DNA from 4 places in the Pseudodesulfovibrio mercurii genome. Region 3 is predicted to be linked to each of the others. Evidence: predicted binding sites of a transcription regulator. Region 3 holds the regulator's gene; each other region holds the start of a gene.
What was found. Region 3 encodes sigma-54, which starts transcription at its own class of promoters, with help from an activator protein. Its sites were predicted from a motif close to CTGGCACGGNNNNTGCTT; they were not measured.
Positions count from the first base shown of each region.

Region 1 (7,110 bases), 590 kb from region 3:
ACTTGAGCTGGGCCATCTCCACCTGGAGCTTGCCGGACTTGCTCGTGGCGTGCTGGGCGAAGATGTCCAGGATGAGCTGGGTGCGGTCCAGGATCTTGCGCTCGGTGATCTCGGCCAGGTTGCGCATCTGGGTGGGCGACAGCTCCTGGTCGAAGATGATGATCGAGGCGTTGGCCTGGAGGGCCCGGACCTCGAGGTCGGCCAGCTTGCCCTTGCCCAGGATGAACTTGGGGTTCTGCTTGCGCACCCGCTGGATCATGGTCCCGGCCGCGACCAGCCCGGCCGTGTCGGCCAGCTCGGCCAGCTCGGCCAGGGAAAGTTCCTGCACCGGGCGCGGGGTCTCGTCCACGCTGACCAACAAGGCCCGGTCCTCGTCCGAGCCCGTGCCCTGCCCGTCAGCCTGGCGGCCGAACTCGTCCTCCAGGGCGGCGGTGATGGCCCCCAGGTCGTGCTCGAACCGGTCCCAGCGCACGGGCGGGAACAGCTCGTAGCTCTTCTCGTCCGGGTTGGGCGGCAGCAGGTGGGCGGCCTCGACGGCCACCGGGAACCCCTCGCGCACGGTCAGGGCGGCCACGGAATCGAGGCGCAGGAAGACCATGTCCATGAGGTCCTCCTGGCTCAGGCTCTCCTCGGCCAGGTGGGTGTGCAGCAGCCGCAGGCCGCGCAACCGGCCCGAAGCCATGCGCGCGCGGGGCAGCTCGGGGATGTAGATGGACCGATTGTCGCCCACCAGGACCATCTCCACCTTGCCCTGGCGGTCGATGAGCAGGCCGAGCTGGCGGCCGGTGTCCTGGGACAGTTCGGCCAGCTCGCGGGCCTGCTCGGTGGTGTAGACCGCGCCGGTCGGAAACTGGCGCTGGTACAGGCGGGACAGCCGCTTTATCTGGTTGGGCTTCAACCCCTGGAGGTTGCCCTTGGGCTTCTGGGCTATGATCGTGCTCCCGGTAAGATCCGATTCGGCCATGGGACCGACGCTGATTGACACATACTCGATCAGGGACCGGAAATCATCCCGATTCTTTGCCTCGGGGTGATTTCCGATCCCTGATCGGAAGGGGCATTTCTTTCTTTAATCCCACAGTAAGGCTTTCGAGAGTGGGTCGGCTGTGCATTTTCCCGGGCGAAGCGCAACCGGAGGCGTAGCCGACTACGTTGACGGATTGCGCGAGCCCAAAATGTGCAGACGGCCCGCTATCGGAAGCCGCGTGCGTGATTCCTAGGCGTCGTTCTCGCTGAGGTATTTCGTGATCATGGCGTCATACTCGCTGGTCAGCCGGAAGGTCAGGGTGGCCATCTCCTTGCGGAACTGCAGGGTCAGGCCGCCGTGCTCCTCGATCTCCTGCTCGACCGTCTCGTAGTACTTCGGGTCCGGGACCACGCAGATGGAGTGGAAGTTCTTGGCCGTGGCGCGGAGCATGGTCGGTCCGCCGATGTCGATCTGCTCGACCGCGGCCTTGAGGTCCAGCCCCTTGGCCACGGCGTCGGCGAAGTTGTAGAGATTGACGCAGACCAGGTCGAAGGGCTCGATGCCGAAGTCGCGCAGGGTCTCCATGTGCGCCTCGTCGTCCTTGTCGGCCAGGATGCCGCCGTGGATGTGCGGGTGCAGGGTCTTGACCCGGCCGCCGAGGATTTCGGGAAAATCGGTGACGTCGGACACCGAGGTGACGGGCAGCCCGGCCTCCTTCAGCATCTTCTTGGTACCGCCGGTGGAGACCAGTTCGCAGCCCCGGTCCACCAGGAATTTGGCGAACTCGGCCAGGCCGGTCTTGTCGGTAACGGACAGTATGGCTCGCTTAACAGGCAACAGATTCATCGCAACCTCACTTAATGTTTTGAGAGCCCTTGCCAGATTTGCCGCCCAAAGGCAAGGCGCGGAAGGCCCCGGTTTCCGCCGAAAAACGGCGCAAGGTCCGGCCACTTTTCCACAAGTGTGCAAACCGTTTCGGAGGCGGGGTCCAAAAACCGCGAAAAAACCGGGGACTAGCCGCCGGGGACGGACCGGTACGGGCGGGCCGACGAGTCTCAACAGCCCGCAATGCCAGGAGAACGGGAATCCGATGCAAAGTCGTGGGGAAGTTCGGAAGGGAGGGTGCGCCCGGTGCCGAACGCGGGAGGAACGCGAAAAAACGACACCGCCCCACGGACTTTCCGCAGGGGCCGTCTCTGGGCGTGGGCGTGCCCGATGCGCGCCGGGGATGGTCTCAAGGCTGATTTCCCGCCCCGCCTCCGCACGCGGCGCGGGACGGGAAATCAACGGGAGGGGAGACCGTTATCAGGACCGGAACTGGTCGAGCATTTCCCGGGCCGAAGCGTTCTCGGGGTCCTTGTCCAGGATGAGCTCGAGATGCCGGATGGCCGCGTCCATCTGCCCGACGCAGGCGAGGCACCCGGCCAGGGAGTAGCGCACTTCGTGCTTGGCCGGGTCGATTTCGAGATAGTTCTCAAGGTGCGGGATGATTTCGCCGATGCGTTCCGTTTCATGGCCGAGCCGGATCAGGCTGAACAGGGCGACCATGTTTTCGGGATTCATGCCGAGGGCCTCGACGAACAGGGTGAAGGCTTCGTCCCTGTCGCCGTTCTCCATGCGGATGAGCGCTATCCCGGAAAGACTCTTGTCCGAAGGCTCGATCTTGTGGGCCTTCCTGTACATGACCTCGGCATCCTCCAGATCGCCGCGCTGGACGGCGACCGTGGCCAGGCCGAGGTACGGGTCGGGATGGACGCCGTTGGAGCTGACGGCCTTCCTGTAGTACTCCTCGGCCTTGTCCAGCTCACCCATGAACAGGTAGCATTCGCCGAGTTCCTTGTTGATTTCGTAATCCAGATGACCACTCATAGTTCCCCTCCATTTCTCCTTTACCCGGGATGCCGGGCTGAAAAGATCTCCTTGGCCGATTCGGCCGACTCCGATCTAGCAATCAATGTGCCAAGGAGCGGAAGCCGGCGTTCCGACGCCCGGCCGAGAAATTTGCAACATACTGAATAAAAACGCTTTTAACATCATACACCCGGTGAACGGTCCGCACCCGGCACCGGCCGGAAACGGGCCAAAGGGAATATTCTGCCCTGTTTCGCCGCCCGCCCGGGACCGGCCCGGGCACGGTCCGTGGCCGGGAGTCTGACGTCGGCCCTGTTCTTTTTCACACTTCATTCATAATTTCAATAGGTTGTTTGATTGGAACGGGAGTTGCTTAGTGTCTGGCGGCCCCGGCGGAAAAACGTGCCCGCGCCGGGCCGCAACCGACACGCGAATGCAGGAGGAGCAAGGCATGCGAGGACTTTTCGAGCACAACCTCAACGTCACGGCAAAGGTCATGGACCTGCGCCTGGAACGTCAAAATATCGTCACGGGCAACATCGCCAACGTGAACACGCCCGGCTACAAGGCGCGCCGTCTCGAATTCGAGGAACGCCTCCAGAGCGCACTGAACCAGAACGCCCTGGGCAAGCTGACCCGCACCCAGCAGGACCACCTGCCCATCGCCTTCGACCCCAACGGGTTCAAGGGCGACGGAATCCAGGACCTCCAGGCGCGGGAGGTATACGGCCAGGACGAGGTCAACCTGGACAAGGAAATGGCCACCAACGCCAAGAACACCATGATGTACAACGCCCTGGCCTCGGTCATCAAAAAGAGTTTCGACGGCATGGGCAAGGTCATCCAGGAAGGGAGCAAGTAAATGGACTTCATGACGGCACTCGACATCAGCGCGTCCGGGCTCACGGCCCAGCGGGCGCAGCTCAACGTCATTTCCATGAACATGGCCAACATGCGCACCACCGAAACGGCGGGGGGCGGTCCATACCAGCGCAAGACGGTCTCCTTCGAGGCCACGCCGGTCTACTCGCCCTTCGACCAGGCCATGCAGGACCAGCTCAACCGCAACCTGGAGGGGGTCAAGGTCACCGGCGTGCTCGCCGACAACCGCCCGTTCAAGCAGGTCTACGAGCCGAACCACCCGGACGCCAACGACCAGGGCTACGTGTTCTACCCGGACATCAACGTGGTCGAGGAGATGGCCAACATGATGCAGGCCATGCGCGGCTACGAGGCCAACGTCCAGACCGTCCAGGCGGTCAAGAACATGTTCCAGAAAGCCCTGACCATAGGCAGCTAGGGCAAGGAGGTACGGTAGATGGTCGTCAAAAGCGTCGCCCTCAACGCCTATCAGAACGCCATGGATATCCGCCGCCGCACGGTGGACTCCACGGTTTCCCAGAGCCTGAGAAAACCCCAGGAACCCGTCCGCAGCTTCAGCGATACCCTCAAGTCCTCCCTGGTCAAGGTCAACGACCTTCAGGAGACCAAGGAGACCATGATCGAGGAGTTCGCCTCGGGCAAGACCCAGAACGTGCATGAACTGATGATCTCCATGCAGAAGGCGGGCATGGCCATGCAGATGACCGGCGCCGTCCGTTCCAAGATCATGAACGCGTACAAGGAAATCATGCAGATGTCCTTCTAGGGCGCTGCCGCCAACGCTAGCCGGAGAAAGAGAAGATGCCCCCGTTCGTCGCCGAATACTGGTCCAAGATGCAGGGAATCTGGGCCGACCGCACCGTGTCCCAACGCATCCTCATCGGCGGTCTGACCGCCGCCGTGGTCATCTCCTTTGCGCTGATGATCTACTGGATGAACAAGCCCGACTACCGGGTCCTGATGACCAACCTCTACCCGGAGGACGCCTCCAGGGTGGTGGGCATGCTCCAGGCCCAGAAGGAGGACTACAAGCTCGAAAACAACGGCACGACCATCATGGTCCCGGCGGACCGGGTCTACGAGCTGCGCCTCAAGGTGGCTGGCGAGGGCAACCTGCACGGCCAGGGCATCGGCTTCGAGATCTTCGACGAGGTCCAGATCGGCCAGACCGACTTCGTCCAGCACGTCAACTACCAGCGGGCCCTCCAGGGCGAGTTGGCCCGGACCATCACCGAATTTCCCATCGTGGACAAGGCCAGGGTCCACCTGGTCATCCCGCAGAAATCCCTGTTCATCGAGGATCAGGTGGCGCCGTCCGCGTCCATCGTCCTCCAGCTCAAGGGCGAGGGCAAACTCGAACCCGACGAGATCAAGGGCATCGTCAACCTGGTGTCCATGGCCGTGGAAGGGCTCGAACCCAAGAACATCACGGTCACGGACATGAAGGGCCATCCCCTGTACACCCCGGAGGACCAGTCCACCGGCCTGGCCATGTCCAACGCCCAGCTCCTGCACAAGGCGGACGTGGAAGGCAAGCTGCAACGCCGCATCCTCGAACTGCTCGGCCCGGCCGTGGGCCCGGACAAGGTCATCGCCAGGGTCAACGCGGACCTCGACTTCAGCCAGCGCACGGTGCGCAAGGAGGTCTACGACCCGAACAGCGCCGTGGTCCGCTCCGAGACCCGCAACGAGGAGACCACCAGCGGCGCGGCCGACCTGGGCGGCGGCGCACCGGACGTCAACTTCCGGGGCGACGGCTTCTCCGGCACCAAGACCACCCAGGACTCCACCCGCGAGTCCCGGACCACCAACTTCGAGATCGACAAGCAGGAAGAAAACATCATCACCCCGGTCGGGGAATTGAAACGGCTGACCGTTGCGGTTATCGTGGACGGGACGTGGCAGACGGACGCCGACGGCAAGCAGGTCTACGTGCCCCGCTCCGCCGAGGAGATCAACCGCATCCGCACCCTGATCGAAAACGCGGTGGGCTTCGACGCGCAGCGCGGCGACACCATCGAGGTCAGCAACATCTCCTTCGGCGAGCCGCAGCTGGCCGACGGCGACTCCCTCATGCGGACCATGCTGGAATACGCCCAGCGGCTGGGCAAGCCGTTCCTCAACGGCCTGTTGATCTTCCTCTTCCTCATCCTGGTTGTCCGGCCGGTGGTCATGGCCCTGATCCGGCCGAGGGTCGCCGAGCAGGAGATCGAGGAGATGGCCGGGCTGCCCGGTTCCGAGCGGCTGGCCCTGGAGGAGGAAGAGATGGACGAGGAGGCCCTGGACGCCTCGCGGCGGCTCGAGAACGCCAAGAACCACGCCATCCAGCTGTCCGACGAGAACATCGACCAGGCCGTCCACCTGCTCAAAACCTGGCTTACCCAGGAGGCGTAAGACATGGCTGACTTCAGCGGCCCCCAGAAAACGGCCATCGTGCTCCTCGCCCTGGGCGAGAAGTTCACGGCCGAGGTGTTCAAGCGCATGGAACGCAACGAGATCGCCGCCGTGTCCAAGGCCATGCTCGAAACCGACTCCGTGCCCAAGGAGCAGGTCCTGGAAGTGCTCAAGGAGTACAACGAGGCCCTGGCCTACGGCGCGGAACTGCTGGTGGGCGGACCGGAACAGGTCAAGCGCCTCCTGACCCAGTCCCTGGACGCGGAGACCGCCAAATACATCATGGATTCCCTGGACCTGGATACCGGGCCCACGCCCTTCCAGGAGCTGGGGAACGTCAGCCCGCGCATCCTGGCGCAGATCCTGCGCAACGAACACCCGCAGACCCTGGCCCTCATCCTGGGCCACCTGCACCCGGACCAGGCCGCCGAACTCATCCAGAACCTGCCCGCGGGCGTGCGCGCCGAGGTGCTCATGCGCCTGGCCAAGCTCGAGGCCGTGGCCGAGGAGATGCTCATGGAGGTGGACAAGGTCCTCCAGAGCCAGCTCATCGCCATGGGCGGCAAGGAAGGCAAGAAGGTCGGCGGCGTCAATTCCGTGGCCGAAATCCTCAACGCCGTGGACCGCAACACCGAGGAAGAGGTCCTGTCCGAGATCGAGGAGGAGTCCACCCAGATGGCCGAGGACATCCGCAACCTCATGTTCGTGTTCGAGGACGTCAAGGGCATCGACGACATCGCCATCCGCGAGCTGCTCAAGGAGGTCTCCAACGAGGACCTCACCGTGGCCCTCAAGGGCGCCAGCGAGGAGCTGCGCGAGAAGTTCTTCAAGAACCTGTCGGAGCGCGCCTCGGCCATGATCAAGGAAGACCTGGAGATCATGCCGCCCAAGAAGCTCTCCGAGGTGGAGGCCGCCCAGCAGGCCATCGTCAAGACCGTCCGCCGGTTGGAGGACGAGGGCAAGATCGTCATCAGCCGAGGTGGCAGCGATGTCTTTATCTAAGGTCCAGGCCCGCC
Region 1 is NC_016803.1:1,180,106-1,187,215, forward strand. Features, by position in the region: gene hflX (GTPase HflX) at 1-964, opposite strand, end outside; gene DND132_RS05530 (IMP cyclohydrolase) at 1,217-1,813, opposite strand; gene DND132_RS05535 (tetratricopeptide repeat protein) at 2,273-2,836, opposite strand; gene flgB (flagellar basal body rod protein FlgB) at 3,270-3,680, shown strand; gene flgC (flagellar basal body rod protein FlgC) at 3,681-4,118, shown strand; gene fliE (flagellar hook-basal body complex protein FliE) at 4,137-4,466, shown strand; gene fliF (flagellar basal-body MS-ring/collar protein FliF) at 4,502-6,094, shown strand; gene fliG (flagellar motor switch protein FliG) at 6,098-7,096, shown strand; gene DND132_RS05565 (FliH/SctL family protein) at 7,083-7,110, shown strand, end outside.
Region 1: the regulator sigma-54 is predicted to act here: its motif matches at 3,176-3,193, upstream of flgB (flagellar basal body rod protein FlgB).

Region 2 (7,110 bases), 490 kb from region 3:
GACCCATGACTGCGTCTCGGCCCACACCCTGGACTCCGGGCTGCGGCTGATGCGCAAAAAGGCCTTCGACGTGATCTTCCTGGACGTGCGCCTGCCCGACGGCAACGGCCTGGACATCCTGCCGGACATCATGGCCCTGCCCGACCCGCCCGAGGTCATCATCCTGACCGGCAAGGGCGATCCGGACGGCGCGGAGCTGGCCATCCGAGGCGGGGTCTGGGACTACCTGCTCAAGCCCTCCTCCATCCGCGAGATATCCCTGACCCTGGGCCGGGCCCTCAAGTACCACGACGAAAAGCGCGAACGGGATGCCGAGCGCAACCTGGAACTCAACGGCGTGGTCGGCGACAGCCCGATCATCAAGGTCAGCTTCAACCTCCTGTCCCAGGCGGCCCGGTCCGAGTCCAACGTGCTCATCACCGGCGAAACCGGCACGGGCAAGGAGTTGTTCGCCTCGACCATCCACGCCAACTCCAAGCGCAAGTCCGGCAACTTCGTGGTCGTGGACTGCGCAGGGCTGACCGAGTCCCTGCTCGAATCCACCCTGTACGGCCACCGCAAGGGCGCCTTCACCGGGGCCCAGGCGGACCGCATCGGCCTGGTCAAGCTGGCCGACGGCGGGACCCTGTTCCTGGACGAGGTGGGCGAGATGCCGCTCAGCATGCAGAAGGCCTTCCTGCGCGTGCTCCAGGAGAGGACCTTCCGCCCGGTGGGCGACACCCGCGAGCAGACCAGCGACTTCCGGCTGGTGGCGGCCACCAACCGGAACCTCGACGACATGGTCGAAAAGGGAACATTCCGATCGGACCTGCTGTATCGTCTCAAGACAATGCACATCCACCTGCCGCCCCTGCGGGAACGGCCCGAGGACATCAAGGCCCTGTGCACCTACCGGGTCAGCCAGCTCTGCCGCCAGTACGGCATGCCGCCCAAGTCCTTCGGCTCGGACTTCAACCCGGCCCTGGAGAGCTATGACTGGCCCGGCAACGTTCGGGAACTGTTCAACATCCTGGAACGGGCCGTGGTCACCTCCGGCACGGAAAAGACCCTCTACGCCATGCACCTGCCGCGCGAACTGCGCATCCTTATCGCCAAGGCCCAGATCGAGCGCATGACCAACGCCCTGCCCGAGGAGGAAACCCCGGTGCCCGGAGACACGGAGCCTGTCCGAAAAATCGGACAGGACATCTTCGAGGACATCTTCGAACAGGAGCTGCCCACCCTGCGGGACTTCAAGAGCACGGCGGAAAAGGTCTACCTGGGCGAACTCATCCGCCAGTGCGACGGCGACCTCCCCCGCATCCTCGACGTGTCCAAGCTCTCGCGCTCCCACTTCTACGGTCTGCTCAAGAAGTACGGCCTGTCCCTGTAGGCGCGCCCGTGGCCGATTTCGACTCCTATTGCGCCTTCTGTGCCACCCGGCCTGCGAACGACGTGGACCGCGCGTACCACGACACCCGGTACGGCTTTCCCATCGAGGACGACACCGAGCTGTTCGCCCTGCTCGTCCTGGAGATCAACCAGGCGGGGCTGAGCTGGCGGACAATCCTCAACAAGGAAACCAATTTCCGCAAGGCCTACGACGGGTTCGACATTCCCACCGTGGCCGCCTACGGCGACGCGGACCGGACCCGGCTCCTGAACGACGCCGGGATCATCCGCAACCGCCTCAAGGTCGATGCTGCCATCCACAACGCGAACGCCGTCCTGGCCCTGCAACGGGAACACGGCTCCTTCAAGGCGTGGCTCGACGCCCACCACCCCCTGGAAAAAACCGACTGGGTCAAACTGTTCAAGACCCGCTTCAAGTTCGTGGGCGGCGAGATCGTCGGCGAATTTCTGATGAGTTCCGGCTACCTGAAAGGGGCGCACACGACGTCATGCCCGATCCACGACGCCGTTCTCCAAACCGGCCCGGCCTGGGTCCGGACCACCGGACGGTGACATCCGCAACGCCTCGCATTCCGGACGATCCCGGTCAGTCTTTTTTTTCGGACACACCCCGTTTCACCCCCTCCGCGCCACTTTGCGCAAAAATGCCCATGAATCGTGCTTTTATCATGTCCGCAACCTGCATTTCGTCCTATTTTTCAGACTGACGCCCTTGCCGGAATCGCCCGCTTCGTTTTGCCTTCTCCCCAACCTACTGTAAATCCGGCTCATTTTATTTTTCACAGAGTTGGCACGGATGTTGAGTAAGGATCGTGTCATCAAATGAAGGGGTCCGCCCTGCGGACGCCAACAAATTCCGACGATCCACAATAGGAGAAGAACCGAATGTCAAAGATGAAAACGATGGATGGCAACACCGCCGCCGCCTGGGTGGCCTATGCCATGAGTGAAACCGCCGCCATCTACCCCATCACGCCCTCGTCCACCATGGGCGAGATCGCCGACGAGTGGGCGGCTCAGGGCCGCAAGAATATTTTCGGGCAGACCGTAGAAGTCCGTCAGCTCCAGAGCGAAGCGGGCGCGGCGGGCGCCGTGCACGGCGGCCTGGCCGGCGGCGCGCTGACCACCACCTTCACCGCCTCCCAGGGCCTGCTGCTGATGATCCCGAACATGTACAAGATCGCGGGCGAACTGCTGCCCTGCGTCTTCCACGTGTCGGCCCGCGCACTGGCGGCCCACGCCCTGTCCATCTTCGGCGACCACCAGGACGTCATGGCCTGCCGCCAGACCGGCTTCGCCATGCTCGCCTCGGCCTCCGTCCAGGAGGTCATGGACCTCGCCCTGGTGGCCCACCTGTCCACGGTCGAGTCCTCCGTGCCCTTCGTCTCCTTCTTCGACGGCTTCCGCACCTCCCACGAGATTCAGAAGATCGAGACCATCGACTACGCGGACATGAAGCCCCTGCTGAACATGGACAAGGTGGCCAAGTTCCGCAAACGGGCCATGAACCCCGAACATCCGAACGTTCGCGGCACCGCCCAGAACCCGGACATCTACTTCCAGGGCCGCGAGGCCTCCAACTCCCACTACGAGGCCATTCCGGCCATCGTCGAGGAGTACATGGAGAAGGTCTCCGCCCTGACCGGCCGCAACTACAAGCCCTTCGACTACGTGGGCGCACCCGACGCCGAGCGCGTCATCGTCTCCATGGGCTCCTCCTGCGAGACCATCGAGGAAGTGGTCAACCGCCTGATCGCCGAAGGCGAGAAGGTCGGCCTGATCAAGGTCCGCCTGTACCGTCCGTTCTCCGCCAAACATTTCCTGACCGTGCTGCCCGCGACCGCCAAGTACGTGTCCGTGCTCGACCGCACCAAAGAGCCGGGCGCCCTGGGCGATCCGCTGTACCAGGACGTCAGCACCGTGTTCCTGGAACAGGGCAACGGTCCCGTCCTCACCGCCGGCCGCTACGGCCTGGGCTCCAAGGAGTTCACGCCCGCCATGGCCAAGGCGGTGTTCGACAACATGGCGTCTTCCGCCCCCAAGGCCCACTTCACCGTGGGCATCGAGGACGACGTCACCAACGCCTCCCTTGTCACGACCGGGACCCTGGACACCACCCCCGAAGGCACCGTCCAGTGCAAGTTCTGGGGTCTCGGTTCCGACGGGACGGTAGGCGCCAACAAGCAGGCCATCAAGATCATCGGCGACAACACCGACATGTACGCGCAGGGCTACTTCGCCTACGACTCCAAGAAGTCCGGCGGCATCACCATCTCCCACCTGCGCTTCGGCCACAAACCCATCCAGTCCACCTACCTGGTCACCTCGGCCGACTACGTGGCCTGCCACAACCCGAGCTACGTGCACCTGTACGACGTGCTCGACGGCATCAAGGACGGCGGCACCTTCGTGCTGAACTCCCCCTGGTCCGCCGAGCAGATGGACCAGGAACTGCCCGCCGCCATGCGCCGGACCATCGCCAAAAAGAACCTCAAGTTCTACACCATCGACGCGGTCAAGATCGCGGGCGAGGTGGGCCTGGGCGGCCGCATCAACATGGTCATGCAGACCGCCTTCTTCAAGCTGGCCGACGTCATTCCCTTCGAACAGGCCGTCAGCCTGCTCAAGGACGGCATCGACAAGGCCTACGGCAAGAAGGGTCCGAAGATCGTCGAGATGAACTGCGCCGCCGTTGACAAGGCCCCGGCCGCCCTGGTCGAGATCGCCGTCCCGGCCGCCTGGGCCGGACTTGCCGACGACGTCAAGCCCGAGACCGACGAGCCCGATTACGTCAAGAACATCATGCGCCCGGTCCTGGCCCAGAAGGGCGACGACCTGCCGGTCTCCGTCTTCTCCCAGGACGGCACCGTGCCGCTGTCCACCTCCAAGTACGAGAAGCGCGGCGTGGCCATCAAGGTCCCCGAGTGGATCGCCGACAACTGCATCCAGTGCAACCAGTGCGCCTTTGTCTGCCCGCACGCTGCCCTGCGCCCGGTGCTGGTCACCGAGGACGAGATGAAGAACGCCCCGGCCGCCTTCACCACCCAGAACGCCAAGGGCAAGGACGTGGCCGGTCTGAAGTACCGCATGCAGGTCAACACCCTGGACTGCCTGGGCTGCGGCAACTGCGCCGACATCTGCCCGGCCAAGGAAAAGGCGCTGGTCATGAAGCCCATCGCCACCCAGACCGGCGAGCAGGTGCCCAACTTCGACTTCACCGAAACCGTGTCCTACAAGGACGCCTTCAAGCGTGATTCCGTCAAGGGATCCCAGTTCAAGCAGGCCCTCATGGAATTCTCCGGCGCCTGCGCGGGCTGCGGCGAGACCCCCTACGTCAAGGTGCTGACCCAGCTGTTCGGCGAGCGCATGATCATCGCCAACGCCACGGGCTGCTCCTCCATCTGGGGCGCTTCCGCACCCTCCACCCCCTACTGCACCAACCGCGACGGCTTCGGCCCGGCCTGGGGCAACTCCCTGTTCGAGGACGCGGCCGAATTCGGCTTCGGCATCGAGATGGGCGTGAACAGCCGCCGCAAGACCCTGATCGCCAAGTGCGAAGAGGCCCTGTGCGGCGCTCCCGTCGGCGTCAAGTCCGCCATGGAGGCCTGGCTGGCCGCCAAGGACGACGCCGAGGCATCCGCCGAGACCGGCGCGGCCCTGAAGGCCGCCCTCGAAGGCGCCTCCGACGCAAACCTCAAGGCCATCGCGGCCGACGCCGACCTGTTCACCAAGAAGTCCGTGTGGATCTTCGGCGGCGACGGCTGGGCCTACGACATCGGCTACGGCGGCGTGGACCACGTGCTGGCCTCCGGCAAGGACGTGAACATCCTGGTCATGGACACCGAGGTGTACTCCAACACCGGCGGACAGTCCTCCAAGGCCACCCCGCTCGGCTCCATCGCCAAGTTCGCGGCCGCTGGCAAGGCCACCGGCAAGAAGGACCTGGGTCGCATGGCCATGACCTACGGCTACGTCTACGTGGCCTCCGTGGCCATGGGCGCGGACAAGCAGCAGTTGATCAAGGCCTTCAAGGAGGCCGAGGCCTACAACGGACCGTCCCTGATCATCTGCTACGCCCCGTGCATCAACCAGGGCATCAAGAAGGGCATGGGCAAGACCCAGCTCGAACAGAAGCTGGCCGTGGACTCCGGCTACTGGCCCCTGTACCGCTACAACCCCGAACTCACCGCCCAGGGCAAGAATCCGTTCATCCTGGAGTCCAAGGCTCCCGACGGAACCCTCCAGGAATTCCTGTCCGGCGAAAACCGCTACGCCATGCTCGAACGGTTCCACCCGGAACTGTCCAAGGCGTTCCGCGAGAAACTGGAGAAGGACTACGCCGACCGTTACGCCATCCTCTCTCATCTGGCCGAAGCCGACTACGGCAAGACCGAGATGGAGGAGCCTGCCGCGTGCGAAACCGGTGTGTCGGCCGAAGCCCCGGGTTCCGGCGAACCCTGTGACGACGGCAGATAATAGTTAGAGGCATGTGCGGGGCGGGGTTGTTGCGGAGGCTTCTGCCTGACCCGCCCCGCACATCAGTTGCAACCGTGAGGGTCGCTCCTCACACCCATGGAGGTTTGTTGAATGTCTATCGAAGTGCTCGCGTTAATCGCGCTGCTGCCCATTCTGGTGGCGCTTGTTCTGATGGTCGGTCTGCGCTGGCCCGCCACCAAAGCCATGCCCCTGGCCTGGCTGACCGCGGCGGTCGGCGGCATCCTGGCCTGGAAACTGCCCGTCGCCTACGTCGCCGCCCTGACCCTGCAGGGCTTCGTGACGGCCATCGGTATTTTGATCATCGTTTTCGGTGCGATCCTGATCCTGCGCACCCTGCAGCATTCCGGCGGCATGGAGACCATCCAGCACGGCATGCAGAACATCACCCCCGACCGGCGCATCCAGGCCATCATCATCGGCTACATGTTCGCCGCCTTCATCGAAGGCGCGGCCGGTTTCGGCACTCCCGCCGCCCTGGCCGCCCCGCTGCTGCTCTCCCTGGGCTTCCCGCCCCTGGCCGCAGCCATCATCTGCCTGGTCTTCAACTCCTTCCCCGTGACCTTCGGCGCGGTCGGCACCCCGGTCGTCCTGGGCCTCAAGTTCCTGGCCCCCAGCGTCGACGCCGCGGTCAAGGCGGGCGTCCCCGGCCTGAACTTCGCCAACATGGGCGACTTCAACCTGGTCGTCGGCCAGTGGGCCACTCTCATGCACCTGGGCATGATCTTCATCCTGCCCATCTTCATGCTCGGCTTCATCACCCGCTTCTTCGGCCCCGAGCGCAGCTGGAAGCCCGGCTTCGCCGCCTGGAAGTTCTGCATCTTCGCCGCCGTGGCCTTCACCATTCCCTACCTGATCTTCGCCTGGAACGTCGGTCCCGAGTTCCCGTCCCTGATCGGTGGTCTGGTCGGCCTGGGCATCATCATCGTCGGCGCCAAGAAGGGCTTCTGCATGCCCAAGACCAGCTGGGACTTCGGTAGTCCGGCCAAGTGGGATCCCGAGTGGACCGGTTCCGTGTCCTCCGACGGCACCGAGTTCAAGGCGCACATGAGCCAGTTCAAGGCCTGGTTGCCCTACATCCTCATCGGCCTCATCCTGGTCGTGACCCGCATCCCCGAGCTCGGCCTCAAGGGCCTGCTCGCCGGTCAGGCCATCAAGTTCAGCAACATCCTCGGCTTCAAGTCCGTCAATGCCTCCATCGCGTACCTGTATCTGCCCGGCACC
Region 2 is NC_016803.1:1,074,599-1,081,708, forward strand. Features, by position in the region: gene DND132_RS05070 (sigma-54-dependent transcriptional regulator) at 1-1,372, shown strand, start outside; gene DND132_RS05075 (DNA-3-methyladenine glycosylase I) at 1,381-1,944, shown strand; gene nifJ (pyruvate:ferredoxin (flavodoxin) oxidoreductase) at 2,278-5,868, shown strand; gene DND132_RS05085 (L-lactate permease) at 5,980-7,110, shown strand, end outside.
Region 2: the regulator sigma-54 is predicted to act here: its motif matches at 2,180-2,197, upstream of nifJ (pyruvate:ferredoxin (flavodoxin) oxidoreductase).

Region 3 (7,110 bases):
GTCACCGTGCGCCGACCGGACATGACCGTCCAGGCCAAGGCCATGGAGATCGACCTGGTCACGAGACAACTGGTGGCCGCGGGCGGGGTGGAAGCCCTGCTGGCCCCCGAGGGGCTGGGAAAGAGCCCTTTGATCGAAAACAAGGAATAAGACGTTGCGAAAAACGGTTCGCCATACGGGAATGCTGCTGATGCTGGCCCTGCTGCTGGTGCCGGTTCGGGCCCAGGCCCAGGACTGGGGCGAGGTGCGCGAGGCCATGGTCAACCTGAACGTGCGCAAGGCGCCCGCCCCGGGAGCGGAGCACGTGGTCACCCTGGCCAAGGGCCAGCGGGTGCGCACGGACTTCCCCAAGGACGGCTGGGTGGCCGTGTTCGAACTGGGTGAAAAGGACCGCGACCTCGCCAAGGCCGTGGGCTACGCCAACGCCAAGTATCTCAAGGTGGTCGAGGAGACGCCGGCCGCGCCCGCCCCGGCGCCCAAGGCCGATTCCGGCGAGGGCGAGGTCAAGGCCGAGGTGGCCGAAACCCCGCCGCCCGCCCCCGTCCCGGTGGGCGTGGACCCGAGCCGCATGCCGGTCAGGATCACCTCCGACCGCATGACCTACGACGAGACCGGCAAGGTCATCGCCTTCGTGGGCAACGTGGTCGCCACCCACGGCGAGCTGACCCTGTGGGCCGACAAGCTCTCGGCCTACCTCTCGGCCAGGACCGACAAGAAGTTCTCCGCCGACAGCGTGGACCGCATCGTGGCCGAGGGCAACGTCCGGGCCAAAAAGGGGACCACCGAGGGGACCTGCGGCAAGCTGACCTACCTGGTGGGTCCGCAGCTGCTCAAGATGGAGCGGAATCCCAAGCTTCAGGACGGCCCCAACTCCCTGACCGGCGAAGTCATCAACTTCCACATCAAGGACGACCGGTCCGAGGTCATCGGCGGCGAGCAGCGCGTCAAGGCCATCTTCATGACCCCCGGCAATCTCAAGGTGCAGTAGATGGCGGAAGGACTGCGTGCCACCAATTTGTCCAAGCGGTACGGCCAGAAAGAGGTCGTCCACGGGATCAACATCGAGCTCAACGCCCGCGAGGTGGTCGGCCTGCTCGGCCCCAACGGAGCGGGCAAGACGACCACGTTCTACATGCTCGTGGGCATCGTCCAGCCCAACACCGGCGAGGTCACCCTGAACGGGCGGCCGCTTACGGACAAGCCCCTGCACGAGCGCGCCCGCATGGGGGTCAGCTACCTGCCCCAGGAGAGCTCCATCTTCCGCAAGCTGACCGTGCGCCAGAACCTCCAGATCATCCTGGAGCAGACCGGCCTGACCTCGAAGCAGCAGCGCGTCCGGGCCGACGAGCTCCTGGAGATGTTCACCATCACCAAGCTGGCGGACCAGGCGGCCATGTTCCTGTCCGGCGGCGAGCGGCGCAGGCTCGAGATCGCCAGGGCGCTCATCCTCGCCCCCCAGTTCATCCTCCTGGACGAGCCCTTCGCGGGCATCGACCCCATCGCGGTCATCGACATCCAGGAGATCATCTCCGTGCTCAAGTCCATGGAGATCGGCATCCTCATTTCCGACCACAACGTCAGGGAGACGTTGAATATCTGCGACCGCGCCTACCTGGTCTACGAGGGCACGGTCATCCTGGAGGGAGGGCCGGACGAGATCGTCAAGTCCAGCCGCGCCCGGCAGATATATCTGGGCGAGGATTTCCGTCTCTGAGCCTTTTCCGCATCTTTTTCCGCTTTCCCGATTTACACCGTTCGCAAAGGTTGGTACACTTTTTTCATACCAGAAATATGCCCGTTGAATTTGCAATAGAAACAGGATGTTATCACAATTGTGTTGCATCCTTTAATTCACTGTGACATAGTCGAACTGAAAAAAATGGCTGCCGAATGAAAAAAATTTTCGTTATCCGGCAGCCGATAAATACAACCTCAAGCGGGTGATGAATCATGGGATTGGAACTTCGGCAACAGCTCAAGCTCTCACAGCAACTGGTCATGACGCCCCAGTTGCAGCAGGCCATCAAGCTGCTGCAACTTTCGCGGCTTGAACTGCTGGAGACGGTGCAGCAGGAATTGTTGGAGAATCCTTTCCTGGACGAGACCGAGACCGAGACCGAGGTCCCGGACAAGGCGGAGGTCCTGACCGAATCCCAGGCCGAGGAGGAACTGGTCCGCAACGCGGACTGGGAGAACTACCTCGGCGAATTCTCCTCCACCTCCAAGCAGGCCCTGTCCCGCGACCTGGAGATGCCGGAGGAGGGCATGTCCTTCGAAGCCCGCCTGGCCTCCAAGCCCTCCCTGGAAGGGCATCTCAACTGGCAGATGCGCCTGTCCAGCTTCACCGAGCACGAACTGGCCATCGGCGACGTCATCCTCGGCAATCTCGACTCCAACGGCTACCTCCAGGCCTCCATGGAGGAACTGACCGCCATGGTCCAGGCCACCCCGGAGGAGGTCGAGTCCGTCCTGACCCGCATCCAGCATCTCGACCCCGTGGGCGTCGGCTCCCGCACCCCGCAGGAGTGCCTGCTGGTCCAGATGGAGGTCCTGGGCTACGACGATCCGACGCTCATCTCCCTGGTGCGCGACCACCTGGAGGACCTGGAGAAGAACCGCTACAAGCCCCTGGCCCGCAAGTTCAAGATCTCCATGGAGGACCTCAAGGCCTACCTGGACCTGATCCAGACCCTCGACCCCATGCCGGGCGCCAATTTTTCCAGCACCGAACCGCACTATGTCAGCCCCGACGTCTTCGTCTACAAGTACGGCGAGGACTTCGTCATCATCCTCAACGAGGACGGCATGCCCCGCCTTCAGATGAACACCTTCTACATGGATTCCATGAAGGGCGCGGCCGACAAGGAGAAGGAATATTTTCAGGAAAAGATGCGTTCCGCCGCATGGTTGATGAAAAGTCTGTACCAGCGGCAGCGAACCCTGTATAAAGTAGTCGAAAGCATTGTCGGCTTCCAGAGGGCCTTCTTCGAGGAAGGCGTGACGAAACTCAAACCCCTGATCCTCAAGGAGGTGGCGGAAGACATCGAGATGCACGAGTCCACCGTGAGCCGAATCACGACCAACAAGTATGTTTCGACCCCTCACGGCATCTTCGAGCTGAAGTTCTTCTTCAACTCGGCCCTGGACCTGAACGACGGTTCCCAGGTGGGTTCGGAGAGCGTCAAGGCGCTCATCAAGCAAATGATCGCAGACGAAGACACGAAGAAACCGCTCAGCGACGAGCGCATCGGCGAGATCCTCCAGGAAAAGCTGGAAGTGAACATCGCCCGGCGTACGGTCGCCAAATACCGCTCGGCAATGGGCATTGCTTCGTCTTCAAAACGCAAGCAGTACTTCTAGTCCCTGCTTGGCACTCACAACCAGGAGGCAGCGTATGAACATCAGCTTCACTTTCAAGAACTTCGAGCCTTCCGATCACCTCAAGGGGTATGCGGAAAAGCGTTTTGAAAAGGTAGCGAAATACGTTTCCGATGCGGAGGCAGATCTCCAGGTCAACCTGCTGGTCGATAAGTTCCGCCACAAGGCGGACGTGATCCTGAACTCGGATCGCATTCACATCTCGGCCTATGAAGACTCGGAAGACATGTACTCCACCATAGACATGGTCCTGGACAAGCTGGAAGCCCAGCTTCGCAAGATGCGTGAAAAGATGAAGAATCGCCCCAGGCAGGCGAGTCCCAATAAATTGGTGCAGATGAACTACCTGTCCTACGAGGACCTTGCTTCCGGTTCGTCGCCCACCATCGTCGGCAGCGATGCATACGAGCCCAAGCCCATGTCCGTGGAAGAGGCCGCCATGCAGCTTGATGCCCGCGACAAGGAATTCCTGGTCTTCCTCAACGCGGAGACCGATGGCGTCAACGTTATCTACAAGAGAAAGAACGGCGATTACGGCCTCATAGACCCCGGTAACTAAGCATGAAACTCAGTGATTACCTGGCGAAGGAACTGATCCTTCCCGAGCTCAAGTCCGAGACCAAGTCGGACGTGCTGCAAGAACTCGTCGCCCCCCTGGGCGAGCAATATCCAGAGATGGACACGGACCATGCGGTCCGTGTCCTTCTCGACCGCGAGGGGCTGGGCTCCACCGGTATCGGCGACGGCATCGCCATCCCCCACGGCAAGCTTGAGGATCTGGGAAAGGTCATCGTGGTCGTGGGCCGCAGCCTCAAGGGCGTGGAGTTCGAGGCTCTCGACCACAGGCCCTGTACCATTTTCTTCCTGGTCCTGGCCCCGGAGCAGGTGGCGGGCATGCACCTGCGCGTCCTGGCCCAGATATCCCGTCTCCTCAAGGACGAGGAATTCCGCAAGGCGTTCCTGTCGGCCGAGGACGTCGAAGGGCTCTGGGCCCTCCTCAAGAGCGTGTAACTCCATGGGCGGACTCCGTTGACCTCGACCAATCCCTTTCCCGTGGTGATCGTCACCGGACTTTCCGGGTCCGGCAAGAGCACCGCCCTCAAGGTCTTCGAGGACCTGGGATTTTTCTGTATCGACGGGCTGCCCTCCGAGATGTCGCCCAAGCTGGCCGAGCTCATCCTGACCTTCGACACCAAGTACCGCGGCATGGCGCTCGGCATGGACCTGCGCCAGTTCGAGTTCGTGGACGGCTGGGGAAAGGCCCTGGAGGGGTTCGCCGAGTTGGGCATCACCCCGCAGGTCCTCTTTCTCGAGGCCAAGATGGCCGAACTGGTCCGCCGCTACGCCACCACCCGCCGTCCCCATCCGCTGGAGAGCCGCAACCTCGGCCTGGAAGCGGCCCTGGAGATGGAGAAGAAGCTCCTGGCGCCTGTCCGCTCGGGCGCGGCCCTGGTCCTGGACACCACGGACTACTCCATCCACGACCTGCGCCGGGTCATCCAGACCAAGTGGTCGGCCCTGGAGGACGTGGGGCTGGGCATGCGGGTGCACATCATCACCTTCGGCTTCAAGTACGGCGTGCCGTCCGAGGCGGACCTGGTCTTCGACCTCCGCTTCCTGCCCAATCCATATTTCGACAAGTCCCTGCGCTCCCTGTCCGGCCTGGACAAGGCCGTGTCCGACTACGTCCTGGACAATCCCACGGGGCAGGGCTTCATCCGGCGGTTCCACGATTTTCTGCTCTATCTTCTGCCTCTGTACGCCGAGGAAGGGCGCTACAGGATCACCCTGGCCCTGGGCTGCACCGGCGGCCGCCACCGGTCGGTTTCCGTGGCCGAGTCGGTACTGGCAACCCTGAAGGAAAAGGGGTATACGGTTTCGATCGAACATCGACACATGGAACTCGGATAGACATGGTTGCACAGACTGACAAGAAATCCGGCGTGATCGGCGTGGTGCTGGTCACCCACGGCAGCTTCGGCGAGACCCTGCTCAAGGCGGCCGAGATGGTCCTGGGTCCCCAGGAGAACTGCCTGGCCGTGGGCATCGACGTGAACAAGGGCGTGGACGAGGCCCTGGAAAATGTGCGCAAGGCGATCCAGTCCGTGGAGCAGGGCAAGGGCGTCATGGCCCTGACCGACCTGTTCGGCGGTTCGCCCACGACCATGTCCCTGTCCCTGATGAAATCGGAAAATCTCGAGGTCATCACCGGCGTCAACCTGCCCATGCTCGTGGCCACCCTCCAGGCCCGCTCCCTGACGTTGCCCGACCTGGCCGAAAAGGCCATGGTGGCGGGGCAGCAGGGAATCAAGGTCGCCGGGGCGATGCTGCGCAAAAAAGCGACGAAAAAGTAGGGATGGTGCCGTGACTCTCGTTCGTATCGACAACCGCTTGATTCACGGCCAGATCATCGAGACGTGGCTGCCCTACACCGGCGCCAAGACCGTTATCGTGGCCAACGACGAGCTGGCCCACGATATCCTCCAGCAGGAGATCATGTCCCTGGCCATCCCCCAGGCCGTGAAGAGCTCCTTCATCACCGTGGACGAGGTCCCCTCGGCCATGGCCCGCATGTGTTCCAATGCCGGCGACGGCGGGGCCATCCTCCTGTTTTCCAGCTGTGCCGACGCCCGCCGGGCCTTCGACTCCGGGTTCGGCTTCCACGTACTGAACATCGGCAACGTCCACTACAGCCCGGGCAAGCGCCAGATCTCCCCGAGCGTGGCCCTGTCCGACGAGGACGAGACCTGCCTGCGCCAGCTGAACCGCCAGGGCGTGGAACTCGATTTCCGCTGCGTGCCCAACGACCCCGTGCAGGTGAGGTTCTAGACCATGCTCGCCCAGCATTCACTCGCCTGGTTCGCCCTGGTCGCTTTTTTTTTGCCCTCTTTTCCCAGTTCCGCTCGACCGTAAGCATCGGCCTGCTTGAGCGCCCCCTGGTGGTGGGCTTCTTCTGGGGCGCGGCCACGGGGGAATACACCACCAGCCTGTACATCGCCATCTTCTTCGAACTCTTCTGGCTCGACCTCATCCCGGCCGGGACCTACATCCCGCCGCAGCTCACGGCGGCCACCTTCGCGGCCCTGGCCTTGACCACATGGTTCGGGCTGGACCAGCCGTCCCGGATCATGTTCGTGCTCTTCGCCAGCATGCCCCTGGCCTGGATCGGCACCAAGGTGGAAGGGTGGCTGCGCGAACGGGAGCAGGGCAGTTACAACGCGCTGCTCAACTGGGCGCGCAATCCGAGGTCCAAGCACCTGCCCGGCGCGCTCATTCTGCGCTCCATGGCCCGCGGGCTGCTCATGGGCTGGATCACCTTCCTGGCGGCCATCCTCATCCTCAAGCTGGGGTTGGACGTCTTCTTCGCCTTCTATCCGCCGATCTTCCTGCACCTGGGCGTGACCTGGGCCCATCTCTGGGTGGCCGCCTCCCTGGGCGGGCTCATGGCCCTGCGACTGAAGCGTGCATATGTCATCCTGGCCACGGGCATCGTCATCGTCGCCCTGTTCCTGATCCTGCCCGACTTCGGCATCTGATCCCGCTGCGGTCCCGCGCCGTTTTCGTGCCGGACCGCACTGCATGCCGACCTGCACGCGCGACGAGTTTGCGATCCTCTTCACATGGTTGACGCCGGGACCGACTCGTCCCGAAGGATTTTCCGAGCAAAATCAGCGACCGGACGTGTCTCCCAAAAGCCTTGGCAGACGCGGGCTGAGGCGGAATTATGGCGGT
Region 3 is NC_016803.1:585,389-592,498, reverse strand. Features, by position in the region: gene lptC (LPS export ABC transporter periplasmic protein LptC) at 1-150, shown strand, start outside; gene DND132_RS02780 (LptA/OstA family protein) at 182-988, shown strand; gene lptB (LPS export ABC transporter ATP-binding protein) at 989-1,714, shown strand; gene rpoN (RNA polymerase factor sigma-54) at 1,951-3,360, shown strand; gene hpf (ribosome hibernation-promoting factor, HPF/YfiA family) at 3,395-3,937, shown strand; gene DND132_RS02760 (PTS sugar transporter subunit IIA) at 3,940-4,389, shown strand; gene rapZ (RNase adapter RapZ) at 4,408-5,289, shown strand; gene DND132_RS02750 (PTS sugar transporter subunit IIA) at 5,292-5,732, shown strand; gene DND132_RS02745 (PTS sugar transporter subunit IIB) at 5,743-6,207, shown strand; gene DND132_RS02740 (PTS sugar transporter subunit IIC) at 6,234-6,914, shown strand.

Region 4 (7,110 bases), 860 kb from region 3:
GGACATCTGGACGAAGCTGCGGACCACCTCGAGCTTGTGGAAGTGGCGGTCCACGCCGTTGATGAGCGTGCGGTCCAGCTTGATGACGTCGGGCTTGAGCAGGGGGATGCGGTCGAGGTTGGAGAAGCCCGCGCCCACGTCGTCCAGGGCGATGAGGAAGTCGTTCTCGCGATAGAACTGGACGAAGGCCATGAGGGCGTCCATGTCCTCGCACCGGGATTCTATGATCTCGATGATCACGTTGCTCGGGCTGATGCCGCAGCGGGTGACCAGGTTGAGGACGTGGCAGGAGCCGCGCGTTTCCTCGTTGATGCAAGAGGCGTCGATGTTCATGGAGAGCATCAGGCTCTTGTCTTTTCTGTGCAGGGCGGCGAAGGATTCCGCTGCATTTGTTCGGCAGGCCCGGTCCAGTGCGAGCCGGGATGCCCTGTCCCGGGCCTGCTCGAACAGCAGGGTTGGAGGTATGATTTCTCCGCTTTGGGGGTCGAACCCCCTGCTCAGCGCCTCCAGTCCGACGACCGCTTTCCGCTTGAGCGATACCTGGGGCTGGAAGTGCGTGATCAACGAACGGTTTTCAATGATCTTCTGTATGTCGGGCACTGCGGTCAACACTGAAATACCTTGCCAGTCGGCCGTTACGTTTATCCACCCAGTGCCCGAATCCGTCGCATGGGGCCGGGGCGGCGATCCCGCCGCCCCGGCGCTCCTATGCAGTCGCAATCCATCCTAGAGGATGCCGTCCTCACCGGTCCTGATGCGCAGGGCCTTGGTCAGTTCGGTGACGAAGATCACGCCGTCGCCTTCGCTTCCGGTCTGGCCGGAGGACAGGATGGCGTCGATGGCCTTCTGTTCGAAGTCGTCGTTGACGCCGATCTCGAGGCGGACCTTCTTGAGCAGGTTCACTTCCATCTGCACGCCGCGGTAGGTTTCGGTGAATCCCTTCTGGCGGCCCGAGCCCAGGATGTTGGTCACGGACAGGGAGTAGATCTCCTTGGCGTAAAGTGCCTGCTTCACGTCGTTCAGCTTTTCGGGCCTGATGTATGCTATGATGAGCTTCATTGTATATTCTCCTTAAGAATGATCTCTGGTTACTTCGACGCGTCGACTACTCGTTGCTGAAGAGCTGGAAGCCGTTGTAGGCCTCGGAGCCGTGCTCGCCGATGTCCAGACCCTTGAGCTCCTCTTCCTTGGAGGCGCGGAGGCCGACGACACCCTTGAGGACGTTCATCAGGATGAAGCCGCAGCCGAAGGCCCAGATGAAGATGGCGCCGACGCCGAGCAGCTGCACACCCAGGAGGTGGACGCCGCCGCCGTAGAACAGGCCGCCGTCAACGTTGAACAGACCGGCGGCGATGGTGCCCCAGGCGCCGCAAACGCCGTGGACCGAGGAGGCGCCGACCGGATCGTCGATCTTGAGGACCTTGTCGATGAACTCGATGGACAGGACCACCAGGACACCGGCGATCAGGCCGATGACGATGGACGCGCCGGGGGTGACGGTGGCGCAGGGGGCGGTGATGCCGACCAGGCCGGCCAGGGCGCCGTTCATGGACATGGAGATGTCGGGCTTGCCGAAGCGGAACCAGGCGAAGACCATGGCGGCGAGCGTACCGCCGCAGGCGGCCAGGGTGGTGTTCATGGCGATCAGGCCGATGGCGTCATTGGCCTCGACGGTGGAGCCGGGGTTGAATCCGAACCAGCCGAACCACAGGAGGAAGACGCCCAGACCGGCCAGCGGGATGTTGTGGCCCGGAATGGCGCGCGCCTTGCCGTCCTCGGAGTACTTGCCGATGCGCGGGCCGAGCACCAGGGCGCCGGCCAGGGCGATCCAGCCGCCCACGGAGTGGACCACGGAGGAACCGGCGAAGTCGCAGAAGCCGAGGTTGGCCAGCCAGCCGCCGCCCCAGACCCAGTGGCCGGAGATGGGGTAGATCACGCCGGAGATGACCATGGAAATGATGACGTAGGTGCCGAACTTGGTGCGCTCGGCCATGCCGCCGGAGACGATGGTGGCGGCGGTGGCGGCGAACACGGACTGGAAGAACCAGAAGGTGTAGGTCCAGGGCAGGTCGGCCTCGGTGATGCCGGCCAGGGCGTAGCCGGAGGTGCCGATGAAGCCGCCGGCGTCGGCGCCGAACATGATGGCGTAGCCGAACAGGAAGAAGATGATGGAACCGGCGGCGTAGTCCAGGAAGTTCTTCATCATGATGTTGCCGGCGTTTTTGGCGCGGGTGAAGCCGCACTCGACGCAGGCGAAGCCGGCCTGCATGAGCATGACCAGGGCGGCGGCGATCAACGTCCACAGAATGTTGGCGTTGGACTGGGTGAGGACCTCCACTTCCTGGGCGTGGGCGAAGGTGGGGGCCAGGACTGCTGCCAAAGCGGCCACGCCTATGGCGAGCCTCTTGGAAACATGGGTCGGGGACTTTCTCGAAAACATTGCAATACTCCTCTTTGAATGGAATGCGTTTCTAACCTGCCCTCCCTCTATCAAGAGTCGTGCCAATCACGGTTTTCATTGCTATTCACGTAAAATCGCCGCTCGCAGGCGGTTTCAGATGGTCACATTTTTTCATTTTTGTGATAAAGTACATTTTTGCAGGGTGAAAATTACCCCAAAATTGTCAATATGTAAAAAATTGTCAAAACACCCTAAAAATGACCGCCGGTCGCAAATTAATCATGCGATTCACGCTATCTCCTTGAAATCGTGAAAAAAGTTTTTGTTGACACCACGGCCGCAACCGTGTAGCTCTATTGGCCATGAACTCCACCACCGTTTCCAACGCATACTTTTCCAACTTTTATTTTTGGTATTGGTTTAGCCATGCCCGCGGGCTTGGAAGAGGTGCTGTGTAACCTGTTGGTGGATCACACAAGCGAAAAAGAACTTCTTCAAGGGCCGCGGGCGAAAGCCGGCGGCCCTTGTTTTTTTCATCGGCCGCCGGACCCGCCGCTCCTTGAGGGCAACAACCGCAAAAGGAGAGAGAACCATGCACATCGGTAAAGCCATCCGGCTGGAGCGCATCTTCAACCGCAACACCGGCCGGACCATCATCGTCCCCATGGACCACGGCGTGACCGTGGGCCCCATCGACGGGCTTGTCGACATGCGCGAGGCCGTGGGCCGGGTCGTGGACGGCGGGGCCAACGCCGTCATCGAACACAAGGGGCTGGTCCGCTGCGGCCACCGCGCCCAGGGCAAGGACATCGGGCTCATCGTCCACCTGTCCGCCTCCACCTCCCTGTCCCCCTTCCCCAACGCCAAATCCCTGGTCGCCTCGGTGGAGGACGCCATCCGCCTGGGCGCGGACGCCGTGTCCATCCACTGCAACCTCGGCGACGAGACCGAGGCCGCCATGCTCGGCGATTTCGGCCGGATGTCCTCCGAGGCCGCCAACTGGGGCATCCCGCTCCTGGCCATGGTCTACGCCCGCGGCCCCAAGGTGAAGAACGAATACGATCCCGCCGTCGTGGCCCACTGCGCCCGGGTCGGCACCGAGCTCGGCGCGGACGTGGTCAAGGTCAACTACACCGGCGACAAGGAGACCTTCGCCCGCGTGTGCGACGCCTGCTGCATCCCCGTGGTCATCGCGGGCGGCCCCAAGCTTGACAGCACCGAGGCATTCCTTCAGATGGTCCATGACTCCCTGGAGGCGGGCGGCGCGGGATTGTCCGTGGGCCGCAACGTCTTCCAGCACGAGAATCCCACCCGCCTGGTGGAGGCCCTGAACATGATCGTCCACGGCGACGAATCCGTCGAGGCCGCCCTCAAACACCTCAACGCCTAGCGAAGCCGTCATGAAAAAAGTCATCTTCAAATCCGTACCCTTCGACAAGAACCTGATCACCCTGGCCCTGGAATCCGGCGTGGACGCCGTCATGGTCGAAAAGGACCGGGCCGCGGACGTCAGGGCCCTGGGCCGCGTGACCGTCATCACCCCCGAGGACATGCCCGTGGTCGAGCTGACCAAGAAGGCCGACGAGGACGTGGCCGTCAAGGCGATCCAGGCGGGCAAGGACGTGGTCCTTAAGAAAGGCTGGGAGATCATCCCGGTGGAGAACATCCTGGCCCAGGTGGACCGCCTGGCCCTGGAATGCGAATCCCTGGACCGCGCGGTCCTGGCCGCGGGCATCCTCGAACGCGGCTGCGACACCATCGTGGTCCTGCCCGAAGGGGCCGCCGACCTGAAGCGGATCGTCGCCGAACTCAAACTCTCCCAGGGAACCATGGAACTTCAGACCGCCACCGTCACGGCCATCGAACCCACCGGACTGGGCCACCGCGTCTGCGTGGACACCATCTCCATGCTCAAACGCGGCCAGGGCATGCTCGTCGGCAACTCCAGCGCCTTTTCCTTCCTGGTCCACGCCGAGACCGAGTCCAACCCCTACGTGGCCGCCCGCCCCTTCCGGGTCAACGCGGGCGCGGTCCACGCCTACACCCAGATGCCGGGCGACAAGACCACCTATCTCGAAGAGCTGGCCGCTGGCACGGACGTGCTCATCGTCGGCGCGGACGGGTCCACCTCCCTGGCCACCGTGGGCCGGGTCAAGGTCGAGGTCCGGCCCATGCTGCTCCTCACCGCCGAGGTCAAGACCGATTCCGGCGTCAAGACCGGCCAGGTCTTCCTGCAGAACGCCGAAACCATCCGCGTGGTCTCGGACAAGGGCGACCCCGTGTCCGTGGTCACCCTCAAGGTCGGCGACAAGATCCTGGTGCGCACCGACCAGGCCGGACGCCACTTCGGCATGCGCATCAAGGAGGAGATCAAGGAGGGCTAGCCCCCCATCTCCTTCCCCCGCCTCGACGTTCCCGCCGCTTCCGCGCGGCGGGGGTTGAGAAAATGCGGGCAATGAAGCAAGACAGTAGGAATACGAGTGAACGGCGCCCCGGCAGCCGGAGGCAAACCTGGAGAGACCATGGCCGACCAGACCAAAGACCAGACCGACATCCCCGATCTCGGGGAACTGCGCGATTCCATAGACGTCCTGGACAAGCAGATCGTGGACCTGCTCAACAAACGGGCCGAGCTGTCCTTGAGCGTGGGCCGTTACAAGGCCGCCACGGGCGAGGCCATCTACAAGCCCTTCCGCGAGCAGGAGGTCATGGACAAGATCGCCGACTCCTCGCCCGGCCCCCTGCCGGACAAGCACCTGCGGACCATCTACCGCGAGATCATGAGCTCGTCGCGCCACCTGCAGCGGCCCGAGCGGGTGGTCTACCTCGGCCCCGAGGGCACCTTCTCCTATTTCGCGGCCATCGAGCACATGGGCTCGTCCGCCTCGCTGACGCCCAAGTCCAACTTCGAGGAGATATTCCGGGCCGTGGCCGAGGAAGGGGCCGAACTGGGGGTCATCCCGCTGGAGAACTCCATCGAGGGCACCGTGGGCCAGGTGGTGGACCTGTTCATGAAGTACAAGGTCTACATCCAGGCCGAGGTCTTCAGCCGCATCAGCCACTGCCTCATCTCCCACGCCGACAAGGTGGACGACGTGGAGGTCATCTACTCCCACCCGCAGCCGCTGGGCCAGTGCCGCGAATGGCTGCACGCCCACCTGCGCGACGTGCCGACCATCCCCATGGAGTCCACGGCCGAGGCCGCCGAGGTGGTCGCGGGCAAGAAGGCCGCCGCGGTCATCGGCCACCGCAAGCTCGCGGACATGCACGGCATGAACGTGCTGGCCGAATCCATCGAGGACCTGCCGGACAACTGGACCCGCTTCGTCGTCATCGGCGCGGCCCCGTCCCAGGAGGACAAGCGCGACAAAACCTCCATCCTGTTCACCACGCCCAACCGGCCGGGTGCCCTGGCCCGGGTGCTGACCACCCTGGCCCACCAGGGCATCAACGTGACCAAGCTCGAATCCCGTCCCTTCCGGGGCGAGAAATGGAAATACGTCTTTTTCGCCGACCTGGCCTGCGACCTGGGCGGCGGCCGGTACGAGGACGTGCTGGAAGACATCCGCCACCAATGCCTTACGCTGCGCGTGCTGGGCACCTACCCCACCCAGGAGGAACTGCAATGAGCAAGAATCCGATCATCGTCAACGCACCGGCCAGCAAGTCACTGTCCCACCGCACCCTGATCGCGGCGGCCCTGGCCGGGGGGGTGTCCAACATCTCCTCGGTCCTCGAGTCCGACGACATCACCCGGACCCGCGACTGCCTGACCGCCTGCGGCGCGTCCATCGTGGAAAAGGACGGCGTGCTCGTGGTCACGGGCATGTCGGACGGGCCAAAGGGGGGCAACGCGGACGGCAAGCACAAGGACGAGACTCCGCACGAGCTGTTCATGCACGAGTCCGGGACCACCTGCCGGCTGATGACCGCCGTGGCCGCCGCGGGCAAGGGCACCTTCCGGGTCCACGGCGCGCCGCGCATGCACGAGCGCCCCATGGCCGAGCTGACCACCGCCCTGGCCGCCCTTGGCGCGAAGTTCGCCTTCGAGGGACAGGAGGGCTACCTGCCCTTCGTCATGACCGCGAACGGCTACAAGAAAAAAAGCGTGGAGATCACCCTGGAAGAGAGCAGCCAGTACCTGTCCGGCCTGCTCCTGGGCGCGCCCCTGGCCGACCACGAGACGACCATCTCGGTCATCGGCGAGAAGGCCGTGTCCTGGCCCTACGTGGCCCTGACCCTGCGCATCATGGAGGACTTCAAGGCCGGGTTCGCCGTGGAGATCCTCGACGGCAGGGAGTGGAAGGCGGTGCCCTGGCGCTCGGTCAAGGGCGTCAAGCCGGGCAAGGTCCGGTTCATCGTCCAGCCCATGGGCTACGAGAACACCGGCTACCAGGTGGAGGGCGACTGGTCCAACGCCAGTTATTTCCTGGCCGCCGGGGCCGTGGGCACGCGGCCGGTGCTCCTCAAGGGGCTGGCCGCCGACTCCCTCCAGGGCGACCGGGCGATCATGGACATCCTCAGCCAGATGGGGGCGTCCATCAAGGTCAATTTCGACGGCATCCTGGTGGAGCCCGGCCCCCTGCGCGGCATCAACGTGAACATGGGCCGCTGCCCGGACCTGGTGCCCACCGTGGCCGCCGTGGCCGCCTTCGCCGCCACGCCCACGACCATCGGCAACGTCGCCCACCTGCGCCTCAAGGAGACGG
Region 4 is NC_016803.1:3,588,206-3,595,315, reverse strand. Features, by position in the region: gene DND132_RS16145 (EAL domain-containing protein) at 1-600, opposite strand, end outside; gene DND132_RS16140 (P-II family nitrogen regulator) at 727-1,059, opposite strand; gene DND132_RS16135 (ammonium transporter) at 1,106-2,440, opposite strand; gene DND132_RS16130 (2-amino-3,7-dideoxy-D-threo-hept-6-ulosonate synthase) at 2,994-3,791, shown strand; gene DND132_RS16125 (3-dehydroquinate synthase II family protein) at 3,802-4,785, shown strand; gene pheA (prephenate dehydratase) at 4,924-6,030, shown strand; gene aroA (3-phosphoshikimate 1-carboxyvinyltransferase) at 6,027-7,110, shown strand, end outside.
Region 4: the regulator sigma-54 is predicted to act here: its motif matches at 2,489-2,506, upstream of DND132_RS16135 (ammonium transporter).